DNA from 3 places in the Nonomuraea sp. NPDC048901 genome. Region 1 is predicted to be linked to each of the others. Evidence: riboswitches for the same ligand, from Rfam matches in the RefSeq annotation. Region 1 holds a riboswitch; each other region holds the start of a gene.

Region 1 (10,463 bases):
CTGCTGGCCGTACGGAGGATGGCGGCGGCCGGGCTGCTGGCACCGCCCGTGGAGCCGACCACCACCACGCGCGCCCCGGAAGAGAGCGCGACGAAGACCGGTGAGCACAGGGCGAAGACCGCCGGAGACGGGCAGGGGGCGCTGCCGCAGCGGGGGCGCGTGGCCGCCGGCCAACGGCCGCCGCACGATCCCCGCACCCCGGGCCTGCCGCTCGGCCCGCCGGTCACGGCGGACCCCACGGACCTGGCCCTGCTGATGCGCCTGAAGAAGGCGCTGGAGGAGCTGACATGAGGTTCCCCCGCCCGCAAAGGAGGCCACCGGTGGAGCTGCGTGAAGAGGTGCTCAGGGAGATGGTTCTCCTGCGCGAGCGCACTCCGGACATCAGCGGGAGCGTCGCCTGCACGGTTGACGGCATGAGCATCGCCTGCGACAACGCCGACGACAGTGGCGAGCAGGTCGCCGCGCTGTCCGCGGCGCTGCTCGCGCTGAGCAGGCGAATGACGATCATGACCGGCCAGGGCGTACTGGAGGAGACGCTCATCTCCGGCACCGCCGGCTTCGCCGCCTTCTACGCGGCGGGCCCCACCATCGTCCTCGCAGTCCTGGCTGAGCCCGGCACCAATCTCGGGCTGCTCCGGCTGGAGGGGCGCAAGACGGCGGCCAGCGTGGCCGCCATCTCAGCACGGATTCACTGAGCTTGAACGGAGGAAGGCATGGCCAGCATGGACGTCTCTCTCAAGGAGATGATGACGATCGACGGCTCGCTCGGCGCGGTGATCGTCGATCACGGCAGCGGCATGGCGCTGGGGGCGCTCGGCGGCTCCAAGGACCTGGATCTCCAGGTCGCCGCGGCGGGGAACACGGAGGTGGTCAAGGCCAAGCTGCGCACGATGGACTCGCTGGGGCTCAAGGACTCCATCGAGGACATCCTGATCACGCTCGGCGGCCAGTACCACATCATCCGGCCGATCACCGGCCGCGGCGGCAAGGGGCTCTTCCTCTATCTCGCCCTGGACCGGGCGCGGGCCAACCTGGCCCTGGCCCGGCACCAGCTCCGCGGGATCGAGGAGAAGCTGGAGGTCTGAGAGATCCGGTGGCTCGCGTCCGGGCGCGGCGGACACGAGCCACCGACCTCCACCGATCCCTGAACAGCCTGGTCCCTGAACAGCCTGATCCCTGACCGGCCTGATTCCTGGTGCGTCAGCTCGTGGTGAGCTTGGTGATGGCGCCGACGATGTCCGGCCAGAGCGGCCGGGGCAGGTCGTGGCCCATGCCGGGGAACGTCAGCAGCGTGGCGCCTGGAATCGCCGCCGCCGTGGCGTGGCCGGCGGCGACCGGGACGAGCCGGTCGGCCTCGCCGTGGATGACCAGGGCGGGGATCCCCAGCGTGCCGAGCTGCTCCGTGCGGTCGCCGGAGGCCATGATCGCGGCCAGCTGCCGGGTCGTGCCCGGCGGGTCGAAGCACCGGTCGTACGCCTGGCCGGACAGCCGGAGGATGCGTTCCCGGTCCATGTCGAAGCCGGGCGAGCCGATCACCGCCCAGGTCCTCAAGGACTGGGCGAGCACGGCGTCCCGATCAGTCGGGGGCGCGGCGAGCAGCACCGCGCTGGCCTCCGGCGTGGGCGGGGCCACGTCCGGGCCGGGCGTCGACATGATCGAGGTAAGGGTCAGGACCCGCTCGGGGTGCCGGATGGCGAGCGTCTGGGCGATCATGCCGCCCATCGAGGCGCCCACGACGTGGGCGGCGGGCCAGCCGAGGACGTCCATCAGCCCGGCCGCGTCGTCGGCCATGTCGTCCAGCAGATACGAAGAGGACGTCCCCAGTGTGGGAACGCCCTCGTCGTGCAGGTGTGTGGAGAGTCCGGAGTCACGGTTGTCGAATCTGACAACGTGATGGCCCTGCTCCGCCAGGAGCTCGCAGAGCTCGTCGTCCCAGTGGATGAGCTGGGCGCCGAGCCCCATGATGAGGAGCAGGGGACGTCCGCCGGGTGAGCCGAAGGTCTCGTACGCGATCTCGATGCCGTTCGCGGCTGCAAGCGTGGTCACGAGGTCAGAATGACATTCTGTTTCCCGCGACGCAAAGACCGCCGGCTCCGAAACCGACGACCATCAAGGCCGTCGGCTCCGGACCTGACGGCCGTCAGCAAAACCGTCTTCGGACCTGACGGTTGTCAGCGCCGGACGAGCTTGCGGATCCGGTCGCGGCCGACCGTCACGCCACCGCCGAACATCGCCAGCGCGACCGCCGCGGCGGCGCCACCGATGGCGTTCGATTCGACGACCTTCTTGTCAGCGACCTTCTCCTCAGCCTTGTCGGCCTTCTTGGCGGCCACCGGCACGGCCTTGGCGGGAGCGGGCTTGACCGCGGCGGGCTTGTCGCCCTCGGCCACGATCTTCGGGGGCTTGGCGGGGTTGCGGTCCACGACGGCGTACGCACCGGTCGAGAAGGGCTGCGGGTAGTTCTTCTTGCCCGGACCGCTACCCCACTTGGTGATGACGTAGTCGATCTTGATGTGGCCCGCGCCACCGTTGCCGTCCACGCCCAGCGTGCTGGAGTTGAAGCGGCCACCGGTCAGGGCGGCGAAAGTCTTGGCGTCGAGGTCGAGCATGACGCCGCTGGAGGACGGCACGCCCGGACCGCGGTCGCCGACGAAGAAGGGCATCTTCTTGCCCTTGTAGACGACGTAACCCTCGGTCATGAGCGGCCAGCTCGGGCTGGCGGCGAGCCCCTTCTGCATGGGCTTGCCGCTGGCCGGCAGCCCGGTGTCCCCGGCGCGGCCGGAGGAGTCGTCCCAGAAGTAGGACGCGGTGGTCTTGCCCTTGAGCAGGACCTTCTTGTCGTTGCCGGTGTCGGCGTGTGCGGCGGTGCCTGCGCTGATGGAGATCGCGCCTACGAGGGCGGCGGTGAGCATAGCAGAGCGAACAGACATGAAGCAGTGAAGTCCTTTATACGGGAAAAGGGGATCGCGCTCGTGAAAGGTGGGCGTAGCCGGGCAAGACGCCAAACGGTCGCTACGCGGAGCGTGGAAGAGCGGGGGGAAGGCGCCGGTCAGTCTGCGGACGACAACACGCGGGCTGGCGGCACGACGCGGGGGTTACGCATGCGGTAGGTGTCCTCTCCATCTCGCCTACCGGGTTAGCTGACGGGTTCGGACGTGGAGATGCCCTACCGACCGAGGTCGGATTCACCCCTAAGGAACGTTGGTTCCCCGGTTCCCGCGAGCGGGATTCGGCGCCTGCCGGTTGGTACTCCCCTGTTGAAGCCCCAAAGTCACCGGCTGGTAACTCCATGAACTATAGGTACCGAACCGGACAAAGGCAAACATAAGCCCATGAAACGGGCGAAGATCTACCTAGAGGGTCAAGAAAAAAGGGGGGTACGGCATGCCGTACCCCCAGAAAAGCTCAGGTCAACCGCCGCTCTTCCGCCTGAAAGAACGCTTGCTGGCGGCGGGCCCGTGAGCGCCGTGAATCTTGGAAGGGTCGTTGCCCCTGCCACCCGCGCTCGAGTCAGCATGCTGGTTACGCTTGCGCTCCAGCGCCTCGCGGAACTTGCGCTTCATCTCGTCCTCGGGAGTTTCGTCGACTTCCGGCTCCGGTGTTTCCGCCATGAGGACCTCCTGGTGTTGGGGACAAGGACAGCTTCGCATGACGGCGCTCAGGACGCGAAACTGGCCTCGACCTTGGGCTGTGGGGTTTCCCGGTCGATCCGCACACCGGGCATGGCGATCAGGGCGACCAGCGCCACGAGGGCGCCCGCGACCCCCAGCGAGGGGATGACCAGGGCCGCGGCCGAGGCGTGCGCGGCGGCCAGTCCGTGCAGCGGCGCCTCGGTGGCGATGACGGAGGTGTAGGCGGTGCCGGCCAGGGCCAGGGCGACCGAGCCGCCGATCTGGCGGAAGAACGTCAGGTTGGCCGAGGCCGTACCCATGTACTGGGGCGGCACCGAGTTCGACACGGCCACGGTCAGGCCGGAGAGCATCGGGCCCATGCCGAGGCCGATCAGCGCCATCCACCCGACGAGCACCCAGGGCGGCGTGTCCAGCGTCAGACCGGCGCACAACAGCGTGCCCACGACCAGCAGGAACGGCGCCGCCACCAGCCACGGCTTGTAGACGCGCGTCCGGCTGATCAGCGCGCCCACGACCATGCTGCCCACCACCATGGCCAGGGTCAGCGGGTAGATCCGCAGCCCCGACTCGGTGGCGCTGGCGCCGAGCGCCTCCTGGAAGTAGCGCGGCAGGAACACCACGCCGGCGAACATGCAGAAGGCGGTGAAGAAGGAGGTCACGTTGACCAGCGTGTACGTACGGTTCCGAAACAGGTGCAGGGGCATGATGGGCGCCTCGGCCCGCATCTCCACCACCACGAACACCACGAGCGACACCAGAGCCAGCGCGATCGGCCCGATCACCGGCACGCTGGTCCAGGTGTGGCCGTCGAGCCCCTTCTCGGTCAGGCCGATGAGCAGCGAGCTAATGCCAACTGTGAAGACCCCGATTCCCAGGTAGTCGGGCCGCCCGCCGCCATGTCCCGGCCGGCGCGGCAGGCGCAGCACGATGATCGCGATCAGCACCAGGCCGATCGGCACGTTCACATAAAAGGCCCAGCGCCAGCTCGCGTGGTCGGTGAAGAGCCCGCCCAGGAACGGCCCGGCGAGGTAGCTGAGCGCCATCACTCCGCCCATCGCGCCCTGCACCCGGGCTCCGCCCTTCTCCGGCGGGAACAGTTCGAGCACCAGGGCGATCGACAGCGGCAGCAGCGCGCCCGCGCCCAAGCCCTGCAACGCGCGGAACAGGATGAGCTGCGTCATGTCCTGCGCCACCCCGCATAGCGCCGACCCCAGGAGGAACACGGACATGCCGATCAGCAGCAGCGGCTTCCTGCCGTGCTGGTCCGACAGCCTTCCATAGAGGGGCACGGTCACGGTCGAGGTCAGCAGGTAGGCCGTGACGACCCAGGTGTAGAGATCGACGCCGCCCAGTTCCGTGATGATCCGCGGCAGGGCCGTACCGACGATCGTCTGGTCGAGCATTCCTAAGAACATGCCGCCGAGCACGGCGACCAGCAGGAGGCCATCGCCTCTGCGCTTCGTGTCAGTATTCACGTGTGGAGAGTGACATGTAAGGATTGACATGTCAACCCTTTGCTATGCTTGCCGACATGTCCCTACGGATCGCGCTGCTCGGGCTCCTCGACGCCAAGGGGCCGGCCAGCGGCTACGACCTGGCGAAATCCTTCGAGCGGTCGCTCAATCACGTCTGGCAGGCCGGGCACACGCAGATCTACCCGGAGCTGGTGAAGATGGCCGCCGACGGGCTGGTGGCGGTCGAGTCGGAGGGGGCGCGCGGACGGAAGATGTACGCGATCACGCCCGAGGGCGCGGAGCAGGTGCGCTCCTGGCTGGTCGAGCACGAACCGGTCGGTGCGATACGCAGCGAGGTGGCCCTCCAGGCGTTCCTGCTTCCGCTGCTCGACAGGGAGTCGGCCATCGCGGTGGTCGAGCGCATCAGGGCGGGGTTCCAGCAGCGGCTGGCCGTCCTGGAGTGCAAACCCGAGGACGGATCGAGGCTCGGCCGGTACGCGCTCAACCTCGGCCTCACACAGGGCCGTTCGGCGCTCGCCTGGGCCGATGAGACCCTGGCCGAGCTGCGCGGGCTGGAGCCGGCCGACCAGCCGGCCCCAGCCCACTTGCTATAGATCTAAGAAGCGTCCAGCTAAGAAAGCAGGGACAGCTCCTCGGCGGTGAGGACGAGGTCGGCCGCGGCGGCCGAGTCGATGATGCTCTCCGGCCTGCTGGCCCCCGGGATGGGGATCACCACCGGGCTGCGCGCCAGCTCCCAGGCCAGGCAGACCTGCTGCGGCGACACGCCCCGCGCCGCCGCCACCGTGCCGAACGCCGTGTGCTTGCCGCCGAGCTCGGACGCCGAGCTGATGCCGCCCAGCGGCGACCACGGCAGGAACGCCACCCCGAGCTCCGCGCACACGTCGATCTCCGGCTCGCTGGTCCGGAACTTCGGCGAGTACTCGTTCTGCACACTGGCCAGCCGCCCGCCCAGGATCTCGTGGGCGAGCCTGATCTGCTCCGGATTGGCGTTGGAGATGCCCGCCATCCGGATCTTCCCCGCGTCGAGCAGGTCGCGCAGGCCGCCGAGCGTCTCCTCGTACGGCACGGCGGGGTCGGGCCGGTGATGCTGATAGAGCCCGATCGCCTCCACCCCCAGCGCCTTCAAGGAGCGCTCGCACGCCTCGGCCAGGTAGTCCGGCCGGCCATTGACCTGCCACCCGCCACCCTCTATGCGAGTGTGGCCGCCCTTGGTGGCCACGAGCACGTCGCCGGTGTCGCCGCTCCAGCTCGCCAGGGCCTTGGCCACGATCCGCTCGTTGTGACCCACCTGGTCGGCCGACGGTGTGTAGGCGTCGGCGGTGTCGATGAGGGTGACTCCCGCGTCGAGCGCCGCGTGGATGGTCTTGATCGACTGGGCTTCGTCGGGCATGTGCCCCGCTACGGACATGGGCATGGCGCCGAGCCCGATGGCGCCGACATGGGCCTGGCCAATAGATCGTGTGTTCATGAACCCATCCTCCTCATGCCGCGGAGTCAGGTCGAACCGGGGTCAGGCGCCGGCAAAGCGGATGGTCACGTGCGAGCCATCGCAGAACGGCTTGTTCCTCGAGCTTCCGCACCTGCAGAGCGTGACCCGGTTGCGTACCTCGTAGTCCTGGCCGTCGGCCGAGGTGACCGGAATGCCGCCGCGTACCCAGATCGGCCCGCCCACGCCCGCCACCTCGTCCTCGACGATGCCGATGGACGGCGGCAACTCGGGCTCGATCGGCGCGCGAGACGCCCAGGCGGTGAGCCGGCCCGACGGGCAGTGCGCGGCCTGTCGCGCGGCGGTCTCGCCCTGTCCGGGGATCTTGAGGAGCTTCCATACCTGCCCGTCCGCATCGCAGAAGCGGGCGAAGGCACAGAACGCGGGCGCGTCGGTGAGCGCCAGCTCGGGCCCGGCCTGCTCCTCCGCCTGCCCCAGGTATGACCGCTGCGAGGCGGTCTCCGTGCCGTCGAACCGGACCCGCTCGTGGCTGCCGTCGCAGTAGGGCTTGTTCTGCGAACGGCCGCAGCGGCAGAGCTCGTACGACTCCGCGACCGGATATTCCTCGCCCTGGACCCACTTCGTCGACTGGCCCATCGCGTCGCCGCCGATGACCTGCCTGGCCATGGGGACCGATCCGGTCACCACGTAGGGACCGTCAGGCGTCACCTCGATGCGCATACGTCTCCACCTCCCGCGGGCGGGGGGCCGTGGACCATGCTTCCCGGCAGGCATCGGCCGAAACCCGCAGGCCGAGGCCGGTCTGGCCGCCTGTCTAGTCGCGGATGTTCTGCGCCAGCTGGGCGAGAATCTCCTCGAACGAGGCGGTCTGCTCCTCGCTGAGGCCCACGCGCAGGCGGGTGTCGAAGGCCATCGCCACCTCACGCAGCCGGTGGAACAACCGCTCCCCCTCCTCGGTCAGCTCGACCACGTGGACGCGCCGGTTGGCGGGGTCCCGGCGGCGGGTCAGCAGGCCGCCGCTCTCCATCGCGTTGAGGTGGTGGGTCAGCGTCGCCCCCTGGATGCCCACCGCCTCGGCGAGCTCGCGCTGGTTGCCCAGTTGCCGGGACTTGATCGAGATGAGGATCTGCCAGACCGGGGCCGACCCGCCGACGGAGGCGAGCGCGTCGTCGAAGGCCCGGCTCACGGTCCTGGCGGTGTTGGTGAGCAGCAGGCCGATCGGTGGCCGGAAGGGTGGCATCATGCCGCCAAGTTTAGCAGTGACATCTAATCGTTTGACATCTAATGCTTCGATATCTATCGTCAAGGGCATGCAGCCAAACCCTTCCCTCAATGGCAAGGTCGCGGTCGTGGCGGGGGCCAGCCGCGGCATCGGTGCCGTCACCGCTCGCGCCCTGGCCCAGGCCGGCGCCGCCGTGGTGCTCGGCGCCCGCGACACGCAGGCGGTCGAACAGGTCGCCGCGGACATCCGCTTCGACGGCGGGCAAGCGCTGGCCGTATCCCTTGACGTCGGTGACGCGGCGTCGAGCGAGCGGCTGGTCCAGCGGGCGCTGGAAACCTTCGGCCGGCTGGACGCGGCCTTCAACAACGCCACCGACGGGCCGATGCCCGCGCCGCTGGCCGACATCGATCCCGACGAGTTCGACCGGGGCATTCGCACGAACGTGCGCGGCACCTTCCTCGGCATGAAGTACCAGATCCGGGCCATGCTCGCCTCGGGTGGCGGGTCGATCGTCAACATGGCCTCGCTCGCCGGGCTCCAGGGCCACTCGGGCCTGAGCGCGTACGTGGCGGGCAAGGCCGGGATCATCGGACTGACGAAGGTGGCCGCGCTCGACTACGCCGACCAGGGCATCAGGGTCAACGTGGTCGCCCCCGGCCCGATCCTCACCCATCACCTGGAGGCGGCGGGCGAGGAGGCGCAGCGCCTGGCCGGGCTGTCGACGCCCATGCGGCGCATCGGCCGGTCGGAAGAGGTGGCCGCGGCGGTCGTGTGGCTCTGCTCCGACCAGTCGTCGTTCATCACCGGAGTGACCTTGCCCATCGACGGCGGGCAGGCGGCGGGCAACAAGCCCCCGCGCATGTACCGCCAGGGCCAGCCTATGGAGAGACAGGAGATCTGATCATGACCATCGACCAGCGACTCGACGAACTCAGCAGGCAGTGGATGGAGGCCGAGCGCCGCGGCGACACCGCAGCGCTCGACGCGCTCGCCGTGCCCGACTTCACCCTGGTGGGGCCGCTCGGCTTCATCCTGAACAAGGACCAGTGGCTGGCGCGCTACCGCGGTGGCGGCATGGTCACGCACGAGATGAGCTGGGCGGACGTCACCGTACGGGAATACGGCGACACGGCGGTGGCCATCGGCGTGCTGGCGCAGCGCGCCGCGTACCAGGGCACACCGGCCGACGGACGCTTCCGCGTCACCCAGATCTCGGTCAAGGACGGGGACCGGCGCCTGCTGGCGAGCCTCCACTACAGCCCGATCGCGGCGCCGCCGGCCCGCCCCTGACCCCGCGACGTCAGCGGCCGGGCTCCTCGAAGAGGGCCTGGGTGGCGGCGAAGGTCTGGGCGGTCACGTCCTCCTCGGCCTGCCGGGCCGCCTCCATGAGGGCCTCGCACAGCGCCTCGGAGCCCAGCCGCATCGCTCGCGGCGCGATGTGCACGCTCGCCAGCCCGCCGCTGGGCAGGACCTCGACCGTCACCTGCCCGTCCGCCGCCACACCGCGCCCCCTGGCCGACTCCAGTCGGCGCCCCACTTCCTCGAACTGAGCCGTCTGTACCGCGAGCTGCGCCAGCGCCCGGTCGATCTCCGGATCGCCGCTCCTGGGTATGGTCATGCCGGCTCCTTATCGGTGGAGGATGAACGCCCGGGGGGCGTGCGCCAAAGCGGATCGGAGCGATCCCTGGACGGACATGTCCCCGTTGGCGACCAGCGCGTAGAGGGTCGCCGCCGACGTGGTCCGCCGGAAGAAGTTGCCCATGGGACCGGTGCCGAGCATGGTCTCGGTGAATCTGGTGGCCGGGATGAACTTGCGTACGTCGCGCAGGGCCTTGATACCGCCGTCATAGGCCAGTTCGGCGACGAAGTGCTTGCCCGCGTACTCCCACAGGTTGCCCATCGGCTGGCCGGTGGCGGCGGAGCTCGCCGCGTGCACGCCGGTCTTCACTGTGGCCCACACGACCGAGTCGGCCACGGCGTCGAGTCCTTCGCGCACCGCGTACGTGCCCACGTTGAACTTGCCCACCTTCGCGGCCAGGATGGTCTTCATCAGCTTCTGGAAGATCGTCTTCTCCAGCCTGGCCCGCGCCACGAGCCACTTGAACACGCCCTCGGCCGCGATCCTGGCCGCCGGGTAGAGATAGCCGAACATCATGGTGAACGCCATGGCGGCCAGCTGGGTGCCGATGATCTTGAGCTGTTCCCGGTGTTCCTCCACCGCGTCGGCGTAGTCGTCGCAGCCGTCGGCCAGCTCGTTCAGCGCCGCCCGCATGGCGGCGTAGCGAGGGGCGAGCTGGTCGGGCCACACGTCCGCGAAGCGGTCGACCGACCGGCTGTCGTTCGTCTTGAGCACGCCCGCGACCCCGCTCTCCGTGTGCTGCGCGAGCGTGCCGATCGCCTTGGCGAACTCGCGCAGCTCCGTCGCGCGCGCCCGCAGGTTGGACACGTCGGCCACGGGCACGTGTACGTCGGCGAACCAGGCGAGCGCCTGGAACGGATCGAACATCAGGCACCTTCCCTGGCCGGCGGCGTCACGGGGATCGGCGCGTCAGGGAGGTCCAGGGCCGCGGGCAGGGACGCGATGATGTCCTGCTCCAGGTAGTCCCAGAGTTTCTCGAGGCTGCGCAGATTGCCGGCCGCTGTGAAGTTCTTCTCGGCGATGGCGTCCATGTGATGGGTCAGGGCGG
Region 2 (10,463 bases), on a different contig from region 1:
CCCTCCCGCCGGAGGAGGCGAACCTGCGTACGATCACCACCCTCAAGGAGCGCTACGGCGTGCCCGTCGGCTACTCCGGGCACGAGCGCGGCCTGCAGATCTCGCTGGCCGCGGTGACGCTCGGCGCGGTCTGCGTGGAGCGGCACATCACGCTCGACCGGACCATGTGGGGCTCCGACCACGCCGCGTCGCTGGAGCCGTCGGGTCTGGAGCACCTGGTGCGCGACATCCGGATCATCGAGCAGGCCATGGGCGACGGCGTCAAGCGCGTCTTCCCCGGTGAGGAGGCCCCCAAGGCCCGCCTGCGCCGCGTCACCGTCTGACGAGCGCGATCTTGACCACTCTGTCCGTCATCGTGCCCGTGCGTGACGGCGAGCGTTTCATCGCCGACGCGCTCGCCTCGCTCTGCCGCAACGCCCGGCGCGACTTCGAGTTCATCGTCGTGGACGACGGGTCGGTGGACGCCACCGGCGCCATCGCCGATGACTTCCGCGCCGACCTGCCCGGCCTGTCCGTCCTGCGCAATCCGGCGCCGGTCGGGCTCGCCGACGCGCGCAACACCGGGCTGTCGGCCGCCTCGGGCCGGTACGTCACGTTCATGGACGGCGACGACTGGCTCGCCCCCGGCTACCTGGCCGGGCTCGTCGAGGCCATCGAGGGCCTCGGCTGCGACTTCGTCCGCGCCGACCACGTACAGGTCGAGGGACGTAAGCGGGTCGTGCACCGCGCTCCGCTGGCGCGGCGGGGCGTGGTGCTCAACCCTCGGGACGCGATCCTGCCCGCGAACGTGCGGACCATGGTCGACTATCCCTACGCCTGGGCCGGGATCTACCGGCGCTCGCTGCACGATCTGCTGCACTTCCCCGGCTCGCTGCACACCGCCGAGGACCGGCCGTGGATCTGGCGGCTGCACAGGGAGGCGGCCTCGTTCGCGGTGGTCTCCCTGGCCGGGGTGTTCTACCGGCGGATGGTGTCGGGGTCGCTCACCCGGGTGGGCGACGAGCGGCAGCTGCACTTCTTCGACGCCTTCGAGCTGGTGTTCAAGGACCTCGAGGAGGAGTTCCTGCCCAAGGCCGTACGGAACTTCTGCGCGCTGCTGGCCCACCACCTGGAGATCGCCGACCGCTTCACCCCGCAGCTGCGCGCCCGGTTCGAGGAGCGCGGCGCGGAGATGGTGCGCACGCTGCCCACCGGCCTGGTGGCGGACGTGGTGTCGCGGATGTCCGTGGAACGCGAGGCCACCCTGCGGGCCCTGCTGCCCGACCTCCCCCCGAACCCCCACGTGCGGCCGCGCCGCGAACGGGAGGACTCATGACGACCGTCTTCTACGCCTCGACGCTGTTCGGGGCGATGTCGCTGGCGGCCGGGATCGACGACGGCCGCTTCGCCGAGGGACGCCGGGTCCTCATCGTGTCCAACAACGCGGCGATCCCCGAGGTGACCGTCCCGCTCGACCGGACGCCGGGCTTCGCGGTGCTGCGCTCCCGCTTCGACGAGATCCACTCGTGGAACGACCTGATCGCGCCGCTGCACCCGTCGGACTGGAAGGCCCGCGTCATCGAGGTGCCGATGATGGAGCGGCTGATCCGCGCTCAGTTGGGGCTCGAGGACGCGGCCGAGCTGGTGCTGGAGTCGATCGCCGTGCCGCCCGCCCGGACGATCGCCGGGCTGGTGCGCGACTGCCCGATCACCGTCTACTCCGACGGCCTGATGAGCTACGGCCCGACCCGCGACCCGCTGCCCGCCGAGATCTTCCGCCGCATCACCCGCCTGCTGCATCTGGACCTCGTGCCGGGGCTGGAGCCGCTCCTGCTCAGCGAGTACGGCGTGCCGGCCCAGATCCTGCCGGACGAGGCGTTCCTGGCGGTGGTCCGGCAGGTGGCGACGACCGCGCCCGACATGCTGGCCGGGCAGGCGATGATCCTCGGGCAGTACCTGTCCGCGCTGGAGATCGTCACGCCGGAGGAGGAGGCGGCGCTGCACGAGACGATGCTGCGCGGCCTGGTCGCCCGGGGCTACTCGACCGTCGTGTTCAAGCCGCACCCGGCGGCCGGGCGCCGGCACGCGCAGCTGCTCAGGGCCGCCGCCGAGCCGCTGGACGTGCGGCTGCTGGTCGCCGGGGAGAGCGTCCCGGCCGAGGTGTGCTTCCCGGCGCTCCGGCCCGAGCTGGTCGTGGGCTGCTTCTCGACCGGCCTGATCACGGCCGGGCGCTACTTCGGGCTGCCGGTGGCCTCGTACGGGACCGATCTGGTGCTGGAGCGGCTGGCCCCGTACGAGAACAGCAACCGGGTGCCCGTCACGATCGTCGACGCGCTGCTGCCCCGCATGTCGGCGGACGGCACGATCGAGCCGGCGCCGCGCGGCTACCTTCGGGAGCTGGTGCGGGCCGTGGGTTACTGCATGCAGGCCGAGACCTATCCGGAGCTGCGGCCGGTGGACTTCGACTTCGACCCGCGCTACTTCAAGCGCAAGCGCCTGGAGACGCTCGGGCTGACGGCCAAGCCCACGGCGCTGACGCGGCTGCGCCGCAAGATCCGCTCCGCGATCTGAACGAGCGGCGCCCCCGGAGGACAGCGTCCTCCGGGGGGCAACGACTTCAGGACAGCGCCCGCAGATAGCGGCGCATCCGCCGCTTGGCCCGGTAGCCGACGCGCAGCATGGTGGGCGGCACGTCCAGGCGCATCCTGGCCCGTCGGCGGGCGGCGGCGTGCTCCGGCCCGTCGAGCAGCGACCTGGCCGGGACCCGCGGGCCGCCGGCCACCAGCCCGCCCAGCAGCGCGGCCCAGTCGTTGCGCTCCGCCGGGTGGAAGTAGTTGGCCGCGCACCACCTGGCGTCGGCGGCGCGGAAGCCGCCGCCGGCCAGCTCGTCGAGCGTGCCCAGCAGCCCGCTGTCCTCGAACACCAGGTTGATCATCTCCGCGCTCACGCCGAAGTCGCTCAGCACCAGCAGCGGCACGTCCTGCGCGATGGCCTCCAGCGCCGCCGTCGAGCTGACGGTCACGAACCCGGCCGCCTGAGCCAGCTGGTCGTGCATCGAACCCACCTCGAACGCCACCCGCCCCGGCTCGCCGAGCTCGCGCCAGAGCCGCTGGTAGTGGAAGCGCTCGTTGTGCGTCTGCCGCTCGTCCTCCAGCGCGCGCAGCTTCACCACCACGTCCAGGTCCGGGCGGCGGGCGGCCAGCTCGGCCAGGGACAGCAGGATGCGTTCGCGATCCTCACGCTCACGCGGCACCTTGGCCTGGGTGGCGAACACCACGCGGTTCCCGCCGCCGCGCACGGCCCGCGGGCGCAGGAACGGCAGCCGGGCCAGCCCGACCGCCCCTCCCCCGCCGAGCTGGGCGGCGATCCCGCCGAACTCGGCCACTTCCCGCTCGCTGTGCACCACGAACAGGTCGCACCCGCTGCGGAACAGCCACGCCTTCTCCGTCGCGGGCACCGAGATGCCCGGCAGCCCGGTCACGAACACCGGCCGCGGCCGCAGCCCGGCGAACGCCTCGGCCACCAGTACGTCGACGACCGGCCCCGTACAGGCCACGATGATCGCGTCCGGCCGCGTCCGCTCCGCCAGACGCCGCACCGCCCGCGCCGGCATCAGCGGCGGCGCGGGACGCCCGCCCACGGCGGCGGCGATCTGCTCGGGCGAGGGCGCGATCGGCGTGCGCACCACCGCGAGGTCCGTCTCGCAGCCGGGCGGCAGGTCTTCCAGCAGGCAGGACGCCCACTTCAGGTACGAGTCGGAGTCGGCCACGGCCAGCACTCTCAAGTGGTCACTCCAGTCAAATACGGGCAGACGCCCAGTCGTATGGGTTGAACGCCGGTCTTGACCGGCCGTTCCAGTCACGTACGGAGCAAGCCGGTCACCCGGCGACTCCGTCAGCTGCGGGATGAGCCGGTCACCCGGCGACTCCCATCAGCGGCGAGATAAGCCGATCATCCGGCCACTCCGGTCAGATGGGAGCGCAGGTCGGGGGCCGCCCTGCTGGTCCACCAGTCGTCCGGCACGTCCACCGCCTCGACCGCGACGCCGCGCGGGCCGAGCAGCACGCGCAGCGAGGTGATCGCGGTGGACGGCAGGCTGAGCACCCGCTGGCCGGGATCGAGACCGCGCAGCGTCAGCTCAGCGGGTACGCCGGCGTCGTGCACGGTGATCTCGGGCCGCTCGCGGATGACCGCCACGTCAGCGGGGTCCTCGCGGCGGTGCGGGAAGTAGGCGAGCGGCTCCTCGGCGGCCCGCTCCATCAGCCAGCTCAGGTAGCGGTCCCGGTGGACCAGTCCGTTCCTGACCAGGGAGGTGCCGAGCACGACGGTCCGCTCGGCCGGTCCCGGCCCGCTCAGCGGCTGCTCGCGCAGCCAGCCGAAGTCGTGGCGGACCAGGTCGACGCCCGCCGCGCGGACGGCCGCCGCCAGCTCGTCGGTCACCGGCAGCGCGGTGAAGACCGACACCCGGCTCGCGCGCAGCCTGATCGCCGCCGCCAGCCCCAGGGCCGCGCGCAGCTTTCCCGGGTGGGCCCGCGCCCGTAACAGCGGTTTGTACGGCCCTTCGGCTAGCAGAGACAGCAACCGGAGCGTGGCCAGCCCGTCATCGACGATCACGATGCGGCCCGGATGGGAGACGAGCCAGCGCAGCTGAACCCGGCCGGAGAAGGCGTCGCCGACGGCGTGCGGGGAGCGCGGCATGCGCTCGCGCGGCTCGGCCAGCTCCAGCCCCTCGGGCAGAGCCAGACCGGACAGCTCCCGGCGAGTGGCTTTGAGCGCTCGCAGCCCGGCACGCGGCACGACGACCGTGGCAGGCCCGAGCAGTCCAGCGCGGTGCGCCTCTATGGCGCACAGCATCTGAAGCGGGGACTCCACCCAGGCCGACGCCTGTTTGCCCACTCTGTTACCCCCGCGGGGTGATAGCCCGATCACGACCGCTTCAAGCTAGCCCGGCCGCCTTAAGCCGCCAGAAACGGGACATGAACAATGGGACCCATGAACTCGCTACTACTCAACAGCGACGGCGTGCAGGTGCCGCAGCTCGGGTTCGGCGTCTGGCAGGTGCCGAGCGACGAGGCCGAACAGGTCGTGACGGCCGCTCTGGAGACCGGTTACCGCCACATCGACACCGCCAGCGCGTACGGGAACGAGGAGGGCGTCGGCCGGGCCGTACGCGCCTCGGGGATCCCGCGCGAGAAGCTGTTCGTCACCACCAAGCTCTTCAACAACGACCACGAGCGGGCGGAGGAGGCGTTCGACGAGAGCCTGTCCCGGCTCGGTCTCGACTACGTGGACCTGTACCTGATCCACTGGCCGGTGCCGTCCCGGAACAAGTATCTGCAGGCCTGGCGCGGCCTGGAGAAGATCTACCGTCAGGGACGGGCCAAGGCGATCGGTGTGTCCAATTTCACCATCGAGACCCTCACCCGGGTCATCGACGAGGCCGACATCGTTCCGTCCATCAACCAGATCGAGCTGCACCCGTACTTCCAGCAGCGCGCGCTGCGGGAGTTCCACGAGGCCAACGGCATCCTCACGGAGGCGTGGAGCCCGCTGGGGCAGGGCAAGGGCCTGCTCGGCGACCCGGCGCTGGCCGTGCTGGCGGAGAAGCACGGCAAGACGCCGGCCCAGATCGTGCTGCGCTGGCACATCCAGCTGGGCAATGTGACGATCCCCAAGTCGGTCACGCCCGCGCGGATCAAGGAGAACTCCGAGGTGTTCGACTTCGTCCTCGACACCGAGGACATGGCGGCCATAGGCGCCCTGACCAAGCAGGACGGCCGGATCGGGCCCGACCCGGAGACTTTCAGCTGGATGGGGTAAGTCCCTAGGATCTTCCCCCATGAAGGATCTCGCATGGGGCATAGCGGCCACGGGTGTCATCGCTGCAAGGGTCGGGGCGGTCATCGCCGCTGAGCCGGGAATGCGGGTGGCCGCCGTCGGTTCGCGCGACCTCGGCCGCGCGCGGGCGCTGGCCTCGGAACTGGGCGCCGAGTCGGCGTACGGCTCGTACGCGGAGCTGTGCGCCGACCCCGGCGTCGACGCGATCTACGTGGCGACCCCGCACGCCCAGCACCTGGAGGTCGCCGAGGCGGCGATCGCGGCGGGCAAGGCGGTGCTGTGCGAGAAGCCGCTCGCCGCGTCCGTCGCCGACGCCGAGCGGATGGTCCAGCTCGCCCGCGATGCCGGGGTGTTCCTGATGGAAGCCATGTGGACCCGGTTCAATCCGCTCATTCAGCGGGTGGCCGGCGATCCCCGGTTCGGGGAGATCCGCTCGGTCCAGGCGTCGTTCGGCTTCAAGGCTCCCTACGACCCCGCGCACCGGCTGTGGGCGCCGGAGCTGGGCGGCGGGGCGCTGCTCGACCTGGGCGTCTACTCGTTCGGGCTGGCGCAGCTGCTGCTCGGGATGCCCTCACGGATGCACGTCACGGGCTCGCTGGCGCCCTCGGGGGTGGACGCGGAGGCGGGCGGGGTGCTGGTCTATCCGGGCGGCAGGCGGGCCCTGGTGGAGTGCTCGCTGCTGGGCCCGTACGCGAACGACGCCCTCGTGGTGGGCACCGACATGCGCGCCCACATCAAGGCGCCGTTCTGGGCGCCGGAGCGGGTCGTGCTGAGCGGGCCGTCGATGGAGACGGAGGAGTTCGTGCTCGATCCGGCGGACAACGGATACGCCGGCGAGGTGCGCGAGGTACGGGACGCCATGGCCGAAGGCAGGACCGAATCCGCGATCATGCCACTTGACGAAAGCCTTGCCATGATGGGGCTTCTGGCCGACGCGAGGGAGCAGCTCTCTTAGCTGGCGATTTATCCATTTGTAAGACCCTTGCCACTTGCATTACCTTTGTGGTCATATGAGGCATACGTCCGGTTTGTCCGTTCGTTGCCAGACCATCGCACAAAGGCATCACAGGACCGTCCTGTGACCGCTGAATCCGCCTCGCGCGGAACCGGGGACCCACCGTCCTTTGGGGTGTATCGGCACGTCACGTGCCGTAGGACAGCTTCCACGTCCGAACCCGTCAGCTAACCCGGTAAGCGGCATGGAAGCAAGGAGTTACCCCCTCGATGGCCAAGTCCCATCTTTTTCGCGCCACCAAGTCGACCTTCGCTCACGTCGTCCTCGGCGTGAGCGTCGCGGCCGCCGCCTTCGCCGGCCAGTCCGCCGCCCACGCGGACACCGCCACCGCCCACGCTGCCGCGGCCCCGGCACACGCCGCCGCCGCGAAGAGCCACCCGGAGAGCGAGGTCAAGGCCAAGGCCACGGTCTCGCGGGTTCTGGCGCTAGCCAAGGCCCAGGTCGGCACCACTGAGAACGCCTACGGTGGCGGCACCAAGTTCCAGAAGTGGTACATGAACTCCCCGCGCGCCCTGGAGACCCTCAGACGCGACGGCGGCACCCGCGCGGACTACCTGAACGCCGCCTGGTGCTCGATGTTCGTCTCGTGGGTCGGCGAGCAGTCCGGCGCGCGCAGCATGATCGGCTGGGACGCCTACACGGTCGAGCACGCGAAGTGGTTCGCCAACAACAACCACTGGGGCACGACCCCGAAGCCGGGCGCCGTGGTGTTCTTCTCGTGGGGCGGCAGCAAGAGCCTGGACGACATCGAGCACGTCGGCTTCGTCGTCAAGGACAACCACGACGGCACAATCTCCACGATCGAGGGCAACACAGGCAACGGCAGCGTCCAGCAGCGCGTCCGGCCGACGTCCCAGGTGGTCGGCTACGGCTACCCGAACTACGGGGCCTGACGACTTCCTGATCGAGGGCTCTCCTGCCGACGAGCGCGCGTCCTACTGGACGCGCGCTCGTCGGCGTCCTACTCTCCCGTACCGGCGTCTTACTCTCACGTACCGGCTGCCGAAAAGCCCACCACGTTGGGCTGAACAGCGCATGGCTGCCTTATCTGCCCATCCGACCGCAACCCCCCAAGTTTGGGGATGTCACGGGCCTGCCGTCACCTCGGACACTGACGGTGGCCGGACAGCGAGCCGGTTCTCGATACTGGAGGAGGGGACATGTCACCGACGACGCAGCAGGACAACTGGCGCTTCTGTAACAAGTGCTACACCCTTTGGTGGAATGGCCGCCCCGACAACGGACACTGCCCCGCGGGCGGCGCCCACGAGGGACACGGCAGTTGGAACTTCTACCTCCCGGCGAACCCCGCCGAGCACATCTGACGCAAGACCGGACCCCCGGCCGATCTCCCCGCGACGCCACGGCTTCGCGGGGAGATCGGCGTTGGACGACGCTTTCGGCGATCCGGCGAGTCAGCCCAGTTGCTGGGCGTTCAGGCCGGTGAGGCGTTCGTAGGCGGGGCTTTCGCCTGGGTAGACGACCTGGATGTCGATGGGAAGGGCTGTCCCAGGATCGACGCTGTGCCCGCCGCCTTCGGGGGAGCCGAGCAGGACGGCGCCGTCGCTGCCGTCGCGGAAGATCTCGCCCCAGAAGGTGTCGACGAAGCTCTTGGACAGCAAGGTTCCCTCCGGCAGGCCGCCGAAGCCCACGGCCCATTTCATGACGCGGGTGTCCTCGGCGTGCATCGTGAGCCGGTAGGAGTAGATGTGGCCCGAGCCTTCCGCCCAGTGGCCTCGCAACTCCTGGTCGACGCGCAGGTTCCCCACGAAGCGGGCCGCCAGCGCGGACTGGGCCTGGTCGTTCCAGGAGCCGTTCGGGCTCTCGGCCATGGGGATGTCCGACAACCTCGCGATCGAGGCTCCCCGCTCCACCGGCAGTGAGTGTCCCTGCTGGTTGGCGGCCGAGAAGAGCGCGTTGTCCTCGACGGTGTTGTTGACGACGGCGCTCACCCCATCACCGCTGTGGTCGAACCCGTACTCGGAGAAGTCGTTGGCATGCGCGCCCATCGGAATGGCCAGGATTTTGTCGCCACGCCCCGGGGTCTGGCCCGCGTTGAAGTTATTGGCCCGATAGAGACAGAAGTGCCCCTCGGGACACGCATCGGCCCCCTGGCCGTAGATCAGCTTTGGTTCCTTGTCGTCGCTCATCGCGCTCCCTAACCGTTGACGGTCGGCGCGGCTGCCCTGGTGGCAGCCGCCGGGTTCTGCGGACCATGGTTGTCTCGGGTGCCGTTCGAGGACGTAGCCCAGAACATCGTGACGACGGAAACGGCGCAGAAGCCCAACAGATACGGTATGCGCCGTAATAGCTACTCTGTGTATTGACACGCGAGGTTCGCCGCCGACTATCTGCAGCCCCTGGAGTCAGGACTCGAACAGCCCGCAAGTCACCCGACTTCCGCCTGCTGCCTGCGGCGGCGGTCGCCTTCGTGGTCCTGATCGGCTCCGGCGTGCCCGCCCGCGCGGCGGACGCCTCCGCCATGACGGCACCGTCCTGCGGCAGGGCAGGACACTGGCCATCTATACGCTCCCGTACTACCGCAAGAACTGGCGAGAAGCGGACTACGGCGGATCCCAAGCCCGGATCACGGCCAGGAGGATGTCCGGGTCCTCGCTGGAACGTAAGATCGCCGGTCCTTACCGCTGGCGGGCTGAAGGCGCCGGTCTTGGTTCGCGGTGCCGATGACGCTGCGACGTCTCCTGGTGAAGAATTTCTGCTCACGTGTCGATTCGGGGCCTTGACCGTTCGACGCGTTCGTGAGAGTGAAGGAGGCGGATCGTGAAGTTCATGATCGTAGGGAAGGCGAACGAGGCGACCGAGGCCGGCGAACTGCCCAGCCAGGAACTCGTCGACGCGATGGGCGCCTACAACGAGAGCCTGGCCAAGGCGGGGGTGCTGCTGGCCGCCGAAGGGCTGTACCCCAGCTCCCACGGTGCGCGGATCGCCTACACCAAGGATGGCAAGGCGACGGTGCTCGACGGGCCGTTCGCCGAGGCCAAGGAGCTGATCGCCGGGTTCTGGCTGATCCAGGTCAAGTCCCGGGAGGAGGCCATCGAATGGGCGCTGCGGGTGCCGGTTCCCGGTGGGCATGAGGGGGTCGGGCTGGATGTCTGGCAGGTGTTCGACGCCGCCGACCTGCCGGACGGGTCGATGACCCCCGAGGAGGCCGAACGCGAGGCGGCATTGCGCGAGCGCCTGACGGGTTCCGCCGAACAATAGAAGCCGCTTCCCGCCCGCGAGCCCAACTCTCCGTTGGGGGCCCGAATCGCCCACCAGGCTCCGGTCCCGGCTTGCGGGAGCTGGGGCGGGCTGGTCTTATGGCCAGGTGATGGCTTCCGATACGCATCGGGCGATCGAGACGGTCTGGCGAATGGAGGCGGCGCGGCTCATCGCCGGCCTGACCGGGCTGGTGCACGACCTCGGCCTGGCCGAGGAGCTGGCCCAGGACGCCCTGGTCGCGGCGCTGGAGCAGTGGCCGGAGTCGGGGGTGCCGGGCAATCCCGGCGCCTGGCTCATGACCGTCTCCAAACGCCGCGCCATCGACCTGCTGCGCCGTCAGGAACGCTACGCGCGCAAGCTGACCGAGATGGGCCGCGAGCTGTCGGAGGAGCCGGGTGCCGACGAGGAG
Region 3 (10,463 bases), on a different contig from region 1:
GTCTGGCCAGCCGTTCCGCCGGTGCCGGTTCATTGAGCAGCTCGTGGACGAGGCCCAGAGTGAGCAGCGTGTGCCCGAGCAGCGCCGGGTCGGTGCAGTCGCGGGCCGCGGGCTCGATGCCGGCGAGGAGCCCGCGCGCCTCGGTGAGGCGCCCCTGGTCCTTGACCGCGACGGCGAGGTTGACGGCGGCGCGTACGGTGCCCTCGCGTGAACCGGCCCGCCTGAACAGGTCCACGGCCTTCCGGTGGGACTCCTCAGCCGCGCGGAGTTGCCCGAGGTCGCGCTGCATCAGGCCGAGGGTGTCCAGGGTGCTCGCGTACTGCTCCGCCGCCCCGGGGTCATGGCCCAGCAGCTCACAGGCCTGGACCAGCGCCCGCAACGCCTCCTGGCCGCGCCCCGCCTTCAGCAACGCCAGCCCGAGCCACTGCCGCAGCGCGGACCTGACGAGCGGATCGGCGCGCCTGCCGTCGGCGAGCCTGCACGCCTGCCGGTATTCGCGGGCCGCGTCCTGCGGCCGCCCGCGCGCCAGGCGCCGCCGCGCACGGGCAAGGTTGGGCGTCCAGGGGTCGCCGGTCCGGACACGCAAACGCCTTGGCATGGCCCTCCGCGCTGGTTTTTCCGCCGCCACGCAGAAGTTATCCCCACCGGATCGCTCTGAGAAGGGCGAGATACGCATTCGTGATCGGGCGTGAACAGCGGCGTTCGCGGGGAAATCCCTCCAGTGGGTGACAAGCGGGCGTTACCTGATCATGGCCTGCTGATCCGGCCGCCGGGGCGGGCCGACCGGGTGTCAGCGTGGGCACGGCGGGTCGCCTGCGTGACGCCTGCCGCGCTCGGCGTGTGGGCGGCGGCCCGCACGGGCGGGGGCGCCGCCTGGCTGCCCCTGCTGGCCGGGCTGCTGGTCAGCGGGCACGTGGCGGGCAGGATGACGGCCTGGCGCGGCCTGGTCCGCAAGCGGGCTCGGCTGCGGCGCTGGGGAGAGATCATCGTGCTCGCGGCCGGCACGCTGCTGGTCTTCTCCCCTGCCGGAGAGTGGCTGGCCTCGGCCTGGGCGACGACGGCCTGGGCCACGGCGTTCAACGGGGTGTTCCTGGTGGCCGCCGTGCTGCTGCTGCAGGTCGGGGTCGGCACCTTCCGTGCCGTGGCCAGGCCGCCGAAACCCTTGCGGGCCCCGCTGGCGCTCTGCTCGGTGCTGGCGACCGTGCTGCTGCGTTACGCGTGGACGCCGTTCCTGCTGGCGTACGTGGCGCACCCCGACCCCCGGCTGGCCGTGCCCGCGCTCGCCCTGTGCCTGGTGGAGACGGTCGAGACGCTCCACAGGATCGCTGTCGGCACTCCCCAGGCACAACACTCGGACGTACAGGTGATCACGGCCGTGAATCTCGGTGAGTGGCTCTACGACGGTTTCCTGACCCGCCGCCGCAGGCCCGACTACGCGTTGATCTCCGCGCTGCTGCTGGACGCGCGGCTCACCGTCGGCTCCGTGTCCGCCGAGGCGGCGCTGCGCCGTGTCGAGCTGGCCGAGCTCGCTTTGGACCTGGTCGACGAGGAGGTCGTGCCGCGGACCACCCGGCGGCTGGCACGGCACCAGGAGATCCAGCGCACCTGCTGTCTGTGGCTGCGGGCGGAGATCTACCAGTATCTCGGGCTGGAGGACGAGGTGCTGGCCACCTGGCGGGAGTGCGCCCGCCGCTTCTCCGCCCTGGGCCTGCCGCGGATGGCGGCCCAGGCCCGGCACACTGCCTGGAGCCGCCTGATCACCAGGCACGGTCTCGGCTCGGTGGACCTGGATCACGAGCTTCTCTCGCCGGATGACAGCCCGTACCTGCGTAGAAACGCGCTCTTGGGCCTGGCGGTGATCACGCAGCAGCGCGGCGACGAGGAGGGCGCACGCCGGCTGGAGGCGCGGGCCATGGCGATCCGCCGCAGCGGAATCCGGGAGCGGCTGGCCTGGGGACAGGAGCAGGCGCTCACGTTCAACACCCATCCCTTCGCGCTGCTGATGGGCGTGCGCGGGCACACGAACCTGGACAAGCAGCTGCGCTCGTGGCTGTCCCGGCGCACTCCCGCGCCCTTCCCCGCTTGGGGCAACCCCATCCGCGACCTCGCGCTGCGCGCCGACGATCTCGTGACTGAAGGCCGCCCCGCCGAGGCCGCCGCGCTCTTCACCGAAGCCGCGCTGCGCGCCCGCGCGGCCGGGCAGGTGACATGGGAGATGAACGCGCTGACGGGACTGTCCCAGCTCGCCAGGTCCGTGGGCGACATGGAGGTGGCCAGGGACAGCCTGCTTGAGGCGGTGCGCTCGGCGGAGGACGTGCGCGGGCGCGCCCTCAGCCCTGATCTGCGGATCAGCGCGGGCGGCTCGATCAGCGGCCTGTACGACCTGGGCGTGTGGCTGTTCGCCTCGGCCACGCCGCAGGCACTCGGGGACGGCGGCACCGCGGTCACCGCCTGGCAGTTCTCCGAGCTGGGCCGCTCCAGGGTCTTCCTCGAACTGCTCGGCGAGCGGCTGCCGCCGCCCGCCGAGGGATCCGCCGCCGAGCGTGAGGCGTATGACACCTATGTCCGGCTCCGTGACCTGTCGGACCTCGAGAGCCCCGGCGCGGCCCAGGCCGTGCGGAAGGCCCACGACGAGTGGCACGCGGCGTGCGCCGAACTCGCCGCGCAGGGCGGCGCCGCAGGCGAGTACGCCGCCCTCCGGCTCGGGCGCCCGATCGAGTACGACGAGCTGCGCCGCCTGCTGGGCACGGTCGGCGAGGTCGTGCCCGCGGACACGAACACCGATAAGTGAAGGCGGCATCAGCCGCGGTCAGGGATGACCGCGCCGTCGTTGTCGCGGGCCTCGTCATCGCCCAACCGGCCGAGGTAGTACGCCGAGACGTAGGACAAGCGAGGTCCTGCCCGGATCATGATCAGTTAGACGCCCGGTGAGGAAGGCCCGCTCAACCTCGTTGTCGGTCAGCTCCAGCGCCTGCCGGTACGCGGTCGCCGCCTCGTCCGTACGGCCGAGGCGCCGGAGCAGGTCCGCCTTGATCGCCGGCAGGTACTGGTACCGGGAGAGCCGGCCATCCTGCTCCAGCGCCTCGACCAGGGCCAGTGCGGTCGCCGGTCCTTTGGCCATCGACACGGGCACGGTCCGATTCAGCGCGACCACCGGTGAGGGCCAGAGGGCCAGCAGTCTGTCGTAGAGTGCCACGATCTGTGCCCAGTCCGTCTGCTCGTACGACGGTGCCTCGGCGTACAGGGAGGCGATCGCCGCCTGCAGCAGGTAGCGCCCGGCGCGGCCACCGCGCAGGCCGGCCACGATCAGCTCGTGCGCCTCGGCCAGCGCGCCGCGGTCCCACCGGGAGCGGTCCTGCTCCTCAAGGCGCAGCAGCCGGCCGTCAGCGTCCGTCCGGGTCGCGCGCCGGGCGTCGGTGACCACGAGCAGTGCCAGCAGCCCTCGTACCTCTGGCTCATCGGGCATGAGCTCTCGCAGCGCGCGGGCCAGGTGCAGCGCGCGGTCGGCCAGGTCGGCGCGCACGAGCGCGGGGCCCGAGGGGGCCGTGTGCCCGGCGGTGAACAGCAGGTGGAGCACGCCGAGTACGGCTGCCAGCCGGTCCGGCAGCTCCGCCGGGCGCGGCACCCGGTAGGGGATGCGGGCGACGGAGATCTTCTTCTTCGCCCGGGTGATGCGGGCGGCCATCGTCTGTTCCGACACCAGCAGTGCCCGGGCGATGTCCGGGGTCGGCAGCCCGCACACCAGCCGCAGCGTGAGCGCGAGCTGCGCCTCCTGCGCGAGCGCGGGATGACAGCAGGTGAAGATGAGCCGCAGCCGTTCGTCGGGTACGGCATCCTCCAGTTCCACCGCGTCCGCCTCATCACGGTCCGCCGGCCTGCGCGGAGCGAGCTCGTCGGACTCCACCAGCAGTGGCAGCTTCGACCGGAAGGTCCGCTCGCGGCGGATCGCGTCCATCGCCCGGCGCTTGGCCGCGGTGGTGAGCCACGCCGCGGGGTTGGCGGGGATACCGTCGCGTTCCCAGGCCGACAGTGCCGCGGCGTACGCCTCCTGTACGCACTCCTCGGCCAGGTCCAGGTCCTGCGCGACGCGCACGGTCGCGGCGAGCACGAAAGCCCACTCGCGCCGATGCGCGTCAGCCACCGCCTGACCCGCGTCCGCCCGTCCCGCCTCCGTTTGGCCCGCCTCCGTTTGGCTCGCGTCGGTTTGGCCCGCGTCCGCCGCGGCCGTCATCGGGCGGTGGGCGCGATGCCGCCCGCGACGGGGCGCACCTCGACGCCGCCACGGCCCCACTGGACGGCGGGGTTGCGACGCGCCAGGTCCAGGGCGGCGTCCAGGTCGGGGGCCTCGATGACGCAGACGCCGGCGATGACTTCCTTGGCGTCGATGAAGGGCCCGTCGGTGACCACGTCGCCGCGCAACGAGGTGGCGGTGTCGGCGGACCGCAGCGCGTAGGCCGCGATCATGGCGCCGGAGTCGACGAGGTCGTCGGCGTGCCGCTGGCTCGCCGCCTGCTGCTCGGGGGTGTAGTCGCCGGCTCCGGCGTTGTCGAAGATGAGGATCGCGTACTGGGGCATGAGGGTCTCCTTGGCCGTCTGTCCGGTCGGTACGCCTCTACGTCGGACGGGCGAGGCGAATTCGACAGACCGTACGCGAACCTTTTCCAGACGCGCCCTGGCGCGACTTCAACAAGACACCCCCGCTACTTGACGGATCGACGAGCCGGCCGGGCTGGGCATGGCGATTTCATGGCGATGGAATTACCCAGGTCAGGGGTGCGTTGTACCCATCTGTGCGCCTGGCCTAGACAGTGAGTATCCCTCTGGCCGCGCCGCCAAAGTCCGAGTACGGACGTCATACCCATCGCATGCATCACAGGCAATCACCTGTGACCGCTGAACCCGCCTGTGCGCGGGACCGGGGACCCATGTCTCGATCGGGGCTAATCGGCACGTCAACGTGCCGTAGGGCAGCTTCCACGCCCGAGCCCGTCAGCTAACCCGGTAAGCGGAATGGAAGCAAGGAGTAATCACCATTATCCGCACCCCCAAGATCAGCTATGCCAAGATCGCGCTCGGCGCGACCCTCACCGCCGCCGCCCTCGGCGCCCACACCGCGGCGAACGCCGCCACCGCCTCCACAGGGCACACCCCCACCGCGGCTCAGGCCGCCCCCGCCTCCGCGCAGGGCGGCAGGAACGGCGAGGCCCAGGTGAACGTCACCGCCCAGCAGGTCCTGAACCTGGCCAAGGCCCAGGTCGGCACGTCCGAGGACGCCAACGGCGGCGGCACCAAGTTCCAGAAGTGGTACATGAACTCGGCCCGCGCCGCCGAGACCGTCCAGCGTGACGGCGGCAGCAGGCAGGACTACCTGAACGCCGCCTGGTGCTCGATGTTCGTCTCCTGGGTCGGCGAGGAGACCGGCGCCCGCTCCCAGGTCGGCTGGGACGCCTACACCGTCGCCCACGCCAAGTGGTTCGCCGCCAACCAGCGCTGGGGCACCGTGGCCAAGCCCGGCGCCGTGGTCTTCTACTCCTGGAGCGGCAGCAAGGACCTGAGCTCCATCAGCCACGTCGGCTTCGTGGTCAAGGACAACGGCGACGGCACGATCTCCACGATCGAGGGCAACACCGGCAACGGCAAGGTCGAGCAGCGTGTCCGTCCCACCTCCCAGGTCGTCGGCTACGGCTACCCGCACTACGCCGCCTGACAGCTGGCCTGGCGCCTCTGGCACCCCCCGAGCGGCGTCCCCGAAGCGGTGCGCCGACACTGGAGGTGGAAAGATCATCGCATGCCGATCGATCCGCACCTGCTCGCCGTTTTCACGGCGACCACCATCGTCGCTCTGATCACCCCCGGACCCGACATGCTGTTCGTCCTGGGATGCGGTCTGCGGGGTGGGCCCCGCGCCGGGCTGCTGGCCACGGCCGGCGTGATCACGGGTGACGCGTTGTACGTCGCCGCGGCCGCCGCCGGGCTCGCCGTGCTGCTGACGACGTTCCCGGTCGTCTTCACGGTGCTACGGTTCGCCGGCGCCGCGTACCTGATCTACCTCGGCGTCCAGATGATCCGCAACCGCAAGAACGGCCAGGCCGACGATCCGGCCAGCCGCGGAATGTCCGGTCGGCGGGCCTTCCTCAACGGCGTGGTCTCCTCCATGGCCAATCCGCAGACGTTCACGTTCATGGTCGCCTTCCTGCCCCAGTTCATCGATCCCGCGGCGGGGCCGGTCTGGCTGCAGTTCGCCGTCCTCGGCGCCGTCCTGATCGTCCTGGAGTTCCTGGCCGACGCGACGGTCGGCGTGCTGGCCGGGCGGATCGGCGGCTGGCTGCGCGGCCGCCAGGCGGTGCGCCGCCGGATCGACGCCGCGACCGGGAGCGTGTTCATCGGTCTGGGCGTCACCCTCGCGGCCGAACGCTGACCGGCCGCGGCCCGGTCAGCGGAGGAACGCGGCTCGCCGCCTCGGTTTCCGACGGGCGACCCGTCTCGCCGGACGGGCTCGTCGGCGCGGTGTGGGGAGACGAGCCGCCGAATCGAGAAGTGCGGGTGCAGTGAGCGGCGGCTGCGCAAGCTCCCTGCGCGCCTGGTCGTCCATCTCCTGATCGCGCCGTGCTTCAGGAGTGGACTGCGATGAGTTCGGCGAGGTCCAACGCGTCCCCGCTGATACCGGCCAGCCAATCATCTTGTACGTACTCGAAGTCACCGGTTTCGGTGTCGAGCAGGCCGATGCTCCCAGCTGTCACCCGTTGTTCGGGGTTGATGGGCTCCGGCTCCCACTTGGTGGTCTTGGGCCGCACCAACTGGGCGAGCGCGTAGGAGGTCGTGCGGCCGTAGCGGCGGGGGCCGTTGGGGTGGTGGTAGTGGCCGCTGACGTGCAGGCGCGGGTGCAGGTGCTCGATGAGTGCGGTCAGCTTCGCCGAGCCCTGTACGTTCCCGCGCCGGTCGCGTGAGATCCCGTACGGGCCGTCATGAGTCACCAGGACGTCCACGTCACCCGGTCTGACCGCCATCAGCCGCGCGTACGCGCTCTCGTCCAGATCCATCTTCCCCGGAACCTCGATAAGCCCCAGGAACGCCACGCGCTGCCCGGCGACCTCAACCACGTTCCCGCAGGCGACATGGAGGTAGGCGCCGAGGGGATCCACCGGCACGACCTCGGCGCCCGCCGCGTCGTGCAAGGATGCCAGCCAGTCGTGATCCTCGTGGTTGCCGCTGACGAACAGCACACCGGGGACCCGCCCGAGAGCCGAGCGCACCCCCTCGGCGAAGGCCGGCGACGGATCGAGCAGCCGGAAGAAGTCCCCCTGAGCGGGATGATCCCGGCCGAACCGACGGCTGGCCTCGTCCCACCGATCGAACGACGGGTAGGCGCCCAGATCGCCGACCTGGATCACGGCGTCGAGCCGGAGCTCCCGTCGCTTCCGCAGCGCCACGACCGCACCCAGCGCGTGCAGCACACAACCATGGACATCACCCAAGAAAGCGATCTTCATCGCCTGCCGACCTTTCGCGAAAGCCATCCGGACATGGCCCAGCACCGGTCGAGCGGCGCAACGATGCGGTGTCAACCACCGGCCCTGAACCGGTGACTCACATCCCAGCGCTCCACCGCCATCTCGACGACCGAGCCAGGTCGAGCTTGACACCCTGGCCGGAAGAACGTCAACAACGGTGCGACGACCACCGCACCGGGAGCGGCCTGCTGGATCCAGGCGTACGGCACGGTGTGAATGCCACACGTGACGTGTACCCGGTCGTACGGTGCCCGGTCAGGGCAGCCGGCCGCGCCGTCACCGACGATCAGGTGCGGCTGCGCCCCGACCGCGGCCAAGGACTTGGCCGCCTGCTCACCGAGACCTTCATCAACCTCGATAGATGTCACGCTGCCGTCCTCGCCGACCAGATGTGACAGCAATGCGGCGGTCCAGCCCGTGCCGGTACCTCCTTCCAACACGCGGTGCCCAGGCCGGGGATTCAGCAGTCCGAGCAGGCCGACCACGGTACCGAGGGCTGAGCTGGAGCAGTTGTAGCGGCCTTCCGTGGCGCGGAGGGCGGTCGCGCCCTCGTCGAGTTGGGTCACGATGGCGGCCGGCCCGTAGACGGCCGCCCACCACGCGTCTGGATCGCTACGCCAATCGATGAGCACAGGCCCGTCATCGGCCAGAGCCAGCCCCACCGAGGGCACGAACAGGTGCCGCGGCACGGCTTTCAGCGCTTCCTCGAGGGTGCCGGTGACCGGCTCTCGATTACCGCTTATCGCGTTGATCTTGCCGCTGATGCGGTTGTCGAGGTCCGGCGGCGTCACCTCCGCTTCCCGCTGCTGTGTCGGCCATCTCCTGTGCCGCCCCCGTCCCCCTTGTTGTCCTCGTCCTTGGGCGGATCGAACTCCTCGTACGTGCGCTTGTCGCGCCCTCATGCTTGCCCACGCCCAACTCCTCACGCCCCGAACAAACAACCTCCGTAACTGTACGAATACCTAACGTGGCGAATATGTGGCGGTGCAGTCGGGAGTGCGGCACCCTGGCAAGCAGTGCCACCTGGTGACAAGGGCCGTGCGCGAGCGTCATCGGGTTGCGCAGGACCGCACCGGCCATTGGCGTCATGAATGACCCCTGGACCCGGCCGCTACGGCGGTCAGCGCTGCCTGCGCCTGAGGAAGATCGATGAAGGTGTCCTTGCGTTCGACGAGCCCGTTCTCGTCAAGCGTGACCACGTCGAGGCAGTCGAAGCGGATCGGCCGCCGGTTGCCGCCGGAGTCGGTGAGAACAGCGGTGAGAGCCCAGTCAAGAACCCAGTGCCGCTCACCAATGATGACCCGGTGGATGTCGAATCCCAGGTCAGGCCACTGGGCGAACAGCAAGGCGAAGCTGTCGCGGAGCGCGGATCGACCCTGAACCGGCTGCTCGCCGTTGTGCAGCCAGAACTGGGTTCCGGGCGAGTGCAGCGCGGCGATCGCGTCCACGTCGCGAGTGGCGAAAGTTGTGGCGTAGGTGTTGAAGAGTTCTCTGACGTTGTGCGCGGGCGATGCGGCGGTGGGCATGGCGCGCTGCCTCCTGTCACTAGGCTCACTGGGCTCACTCGGCGGGCTGATGGTTGGTCACTGGATGCGGTAGACGCGGTATTCGACGTGGTCGAGGGACAGCTCGTTGACGGCGATGGCGACGGTGGAGTTCAGCCACGAGTAGCGCTCCGCGCCGGTCTCGAACAGCGGCACGGATCGTGCGTGCATCTCGTTCCAGCCGATGGTCTCGCCGGCCAGTAGCCGGCCGATCGCCTCCTCCGACAGCGTGGCGCGGCCAGTGACGGTGACGAACACCAGCTCGTCGTCATGCGTGCGAATCGTCGCCCGGACGTCGAGGCGGGCGACACGGTCGGAGCCGACGGTGATCCAGTCACCGCCACCGGGCAGGAACTCGCCGCGCAGCCGCGGCCCCTCGACGGTTCCGCGGTCAACGACCGCGATCATGCGCATGGCCACCGGGGTGGAGAAGATCTGCATGGTCTGGAACCTGATGGCGAAGTCGCACAGGTGCTCGACCGTGACCATGGTGGCGGTGGGGTCGGTTTCGACGAGGGTCATACGGTCCTCCCAAGGCCAGGTCATGGAGCAGGTCCTGATCGTGCGACCTGCCGCGACAACACCTTCAGACGATCACTTGGAAAAGTCAAGTAGGTGCTCTGAAATTCAGATCAGAAACTTGGATGGACCGAGAAGTGGGGTAGGCTGCCCCCATGGCATCGCGGTCCTACGGCCATTACTGTGCGGTGGCCAAGACACTTGACGTGGTCGGCGAGCGGTGGACTCTGCTGGTCGTCCGTGAGCTGCTCGACGGGCCGAAACGCTACGTCGATCTACTCGCCGGGCTCGTAGGCATCTCCACCGACATGCTCGCCACCCGTCTGAAGGTCCTGGAGGAAGCCGGAATCATCAGTCGGCGCACGCTCCCCGCGCCGGCCGCGTCAAAGGTGTACGAGCTGACGCCGCTCGGCCGTGCCCTGCAACCGACGATGACCGAGCTCGCCCGGTTCGGCATTCATTTGCTCGGCGAGCAGGACGACGGCGCCGCCTTCCAAATTCACTGGATCACATCGTCCCTGCGGGCGATGTTCCGGCCCGAGCGGGTCCCGGCCACACCCCTCACTGTTGAGTTCAGAGTGGGCACCGAAGCCATGCACGCCCGCATCGCCGAAGGCGACCTACACACCTTCCCCGGCCACATCGACGATCCAGATGTGGTCCTGACCTTCGCCGATGCCACGACGCTCGCCGAGATGGGGCGCGATCCCGCCGCCGCACTCGCCGCGCTCTCCACGGGCCGCCTCCACGTGCAAGGAAGGCCCGACGCCATCCAGGCCACGAGAGAGCTCTTCGGGCTCAACCACTAGGACGGCCCAGTGCGCCTTCGGCTTCTGCGCCCCGGTCGGCCAACGTCGCCGCTCCCTCGCAGAGGGTCCTTCCACTCACG

What was found. A riboswitch is a leader RNA that binds a small molecule or an ion and turns the genes downstream of it on or off. The one in region 1 is predicted to bind cyclic di-AMP.
Region 2: it holds a riboswitch for cyclic di-AMP, as region 1 does, so the genes downstream of both, AB0C30_RS35715 (CHAP domain-containing protein) here and AB0C30_RS46005 (hypothetical protein) in region 1, are expected to answer to the same signal.
Region 3: it holds a riboswitch for cyclic di-AMP, as region 1 does, so the genes downstream of both, AB0C30_RS18120 (CHAP domain-containing protein) here and AB0C30_RS46005 (hypothetical protein) in region 1, are expected to answer to the same signal.

The regions. Positions count from the first base shown of each region.
Region 1 is NZ_JBEZFW010000019.1:145,697-156,159, forward strand. Features, by position in the region: gene AB0C30_RS45985 (hypothetical protein) at 1-291, shown strand, start outside; gene AB0C30_RS45990 (roadblock/LC7 domain-containing protein) at 321-695, shown strand; gene AB0C30_RS45995 (hypothetical protein) at 714-1,085, shown strand; gene AB0C30_RS46000 (alpha/beta hydrolase) at 1,201-2,046, opposite strand; gene AB0C30_RS46005 (hypothetical protein) at 2,172-2,930, opposite strand; cyclic di-AMP (ydaO/yuaA leader) riboswitch at 3,111-3,245, opposite strand; gene AB0C30_RS46010 (DUF5302 domain-containing protein) at 3,411-3,611, opposite strand; gene AB0C30_RS46015 (MDR family MFS transporter) at 3,659-5,107, opposite strand; gene AB0C30_RS46020 (PadR family transcriptional regulator) at 5,164-5,700, shown strand; gene AB0C30_RS46025 (aldo/keto reductase) at 5,718-6,575, opposite strand; gene AB0C30_RS46030 (CDGSH iron-sulfur domain-containing protein) at 6,618-7,274, opposite strand; gene AB0C30_RS46035 (MarR family winged helix-turn-helix transcriptional regulator) at 7,369-7,797, opposite strand; gene AB0C30_RS46040 (glucose 1-dehydrogenase) at 7,865-8,677, shown strand; gene AB0C30_RS46045 (nuclear transport factor 2 family protein) at 8,680-9,066, shown strand; gene AB0C30_RS46050 (YbaB/EbfC family nucleoid-associated protein) at 9,077-9,394, opposite strand; gene AB0C30_RS46055 (hypothetical protein) at 9,404-10,282, opposite strand; gene AB0C30_RS46060 (hypothetical protein) at 10,282-10,463, opposite strand, start outside.
Region 2 is NZ_JBEZFW010000012.1:34,012-44,474, reverse strand. Features, by position in the region: gene AB0C30_RS35750 (N-acetylneuraminate synthase family protein) at 1-323, shown strand, start outside; gene AB0C30_RS35745 (glycosyltransferase family 2 protein) at 335-1,315, shown strand; gene AB0C30_RS35740 (polysialyltransferase family glycosyltransferase) at 1,312-2,550, shown strand; gene AB0C30_RS35735 (DUF6716 putative glycosyltransferase) at 2,597-3,757, opposite strand; gene AB0C30_RS35730 (hypothetical protein) at 3,931-4,875, opposite strand; gene AB0C30_RS35725 (aldo/keto reductase) at 4,972-5,799, shown strand; gene AB0C30_RS35720 (Gfo/Idh/MocA family oxidoreductase) at 5,819-6,772, shown strand; cyclic di-AMP (ydaO/yuaA leader) riboswitch at 6,891-7,029, shown strand; gene AB0C30_RS35715 (CHAP domain-containing protein) at 7,042-7,725, shown strand; gene AB0C30_RS35710 (hypothetical protein) at 7,993-8,157, shown strand; gene AB0C30_RS35705 (hypothetical protein) at 8,248-8,982, opposite strand; gene AB0C30_RS35700 (YciI family protein) at 9,623-10,054, shown strand; gene AB0C30_RS35695 (RNA polymerase sigma factor) at 10,164-10,463, shown strand, end outside.
Region 3 is NZ_JBEZFW010000005.1:99,151-109,613, reverse strand. Features, by position in the region: gene AB0C30_RS18140 (CHAT domain-containing tetratricopeptide repeat protein) at 1-598, opposite strand, end outside; gene AB0C30_RS18135 (hypothetical protein) at 722-2,791, shown strand; gene AB0C30_RS18130 (sigma-70 family RNA polymerase sigma factor) at 2,846-4,141, opposite strand; gene AB0C30_RS18125 (YciI family protein) at 4,228-4,575, opposite strand; cyclic di-AMP (ydaO/yuaA leader) riboswitch at 4,882-5,023, shown strand; gene AB0C30_RS18120 (CHAP domain-containing protein) at 5,210-5,707, shown strand; gene AB0C30_RS18115 (LysE family translocator) at 5,789-6,418, shown strand; gene AB0C30_RS18110 (metallophosphoesterase) at 6,612-7,490, opposite strand; gene AB0C30_RS18105 (methyltransferase domain-containing protein) at 7,562-8,302, opposite strand; gene AB0C30_RS18100 (nuclear transport factor 2 family protein) at 8,597-9,037, opposite strand; gene AB0C30_RS18095 (DUF3237 domain-containing protein) at 9,095-9,577, opposite strand; gene AB0C30_RS18090 (helix-turn-helix domain-containing protein) at 9,730-10,383, shown strand.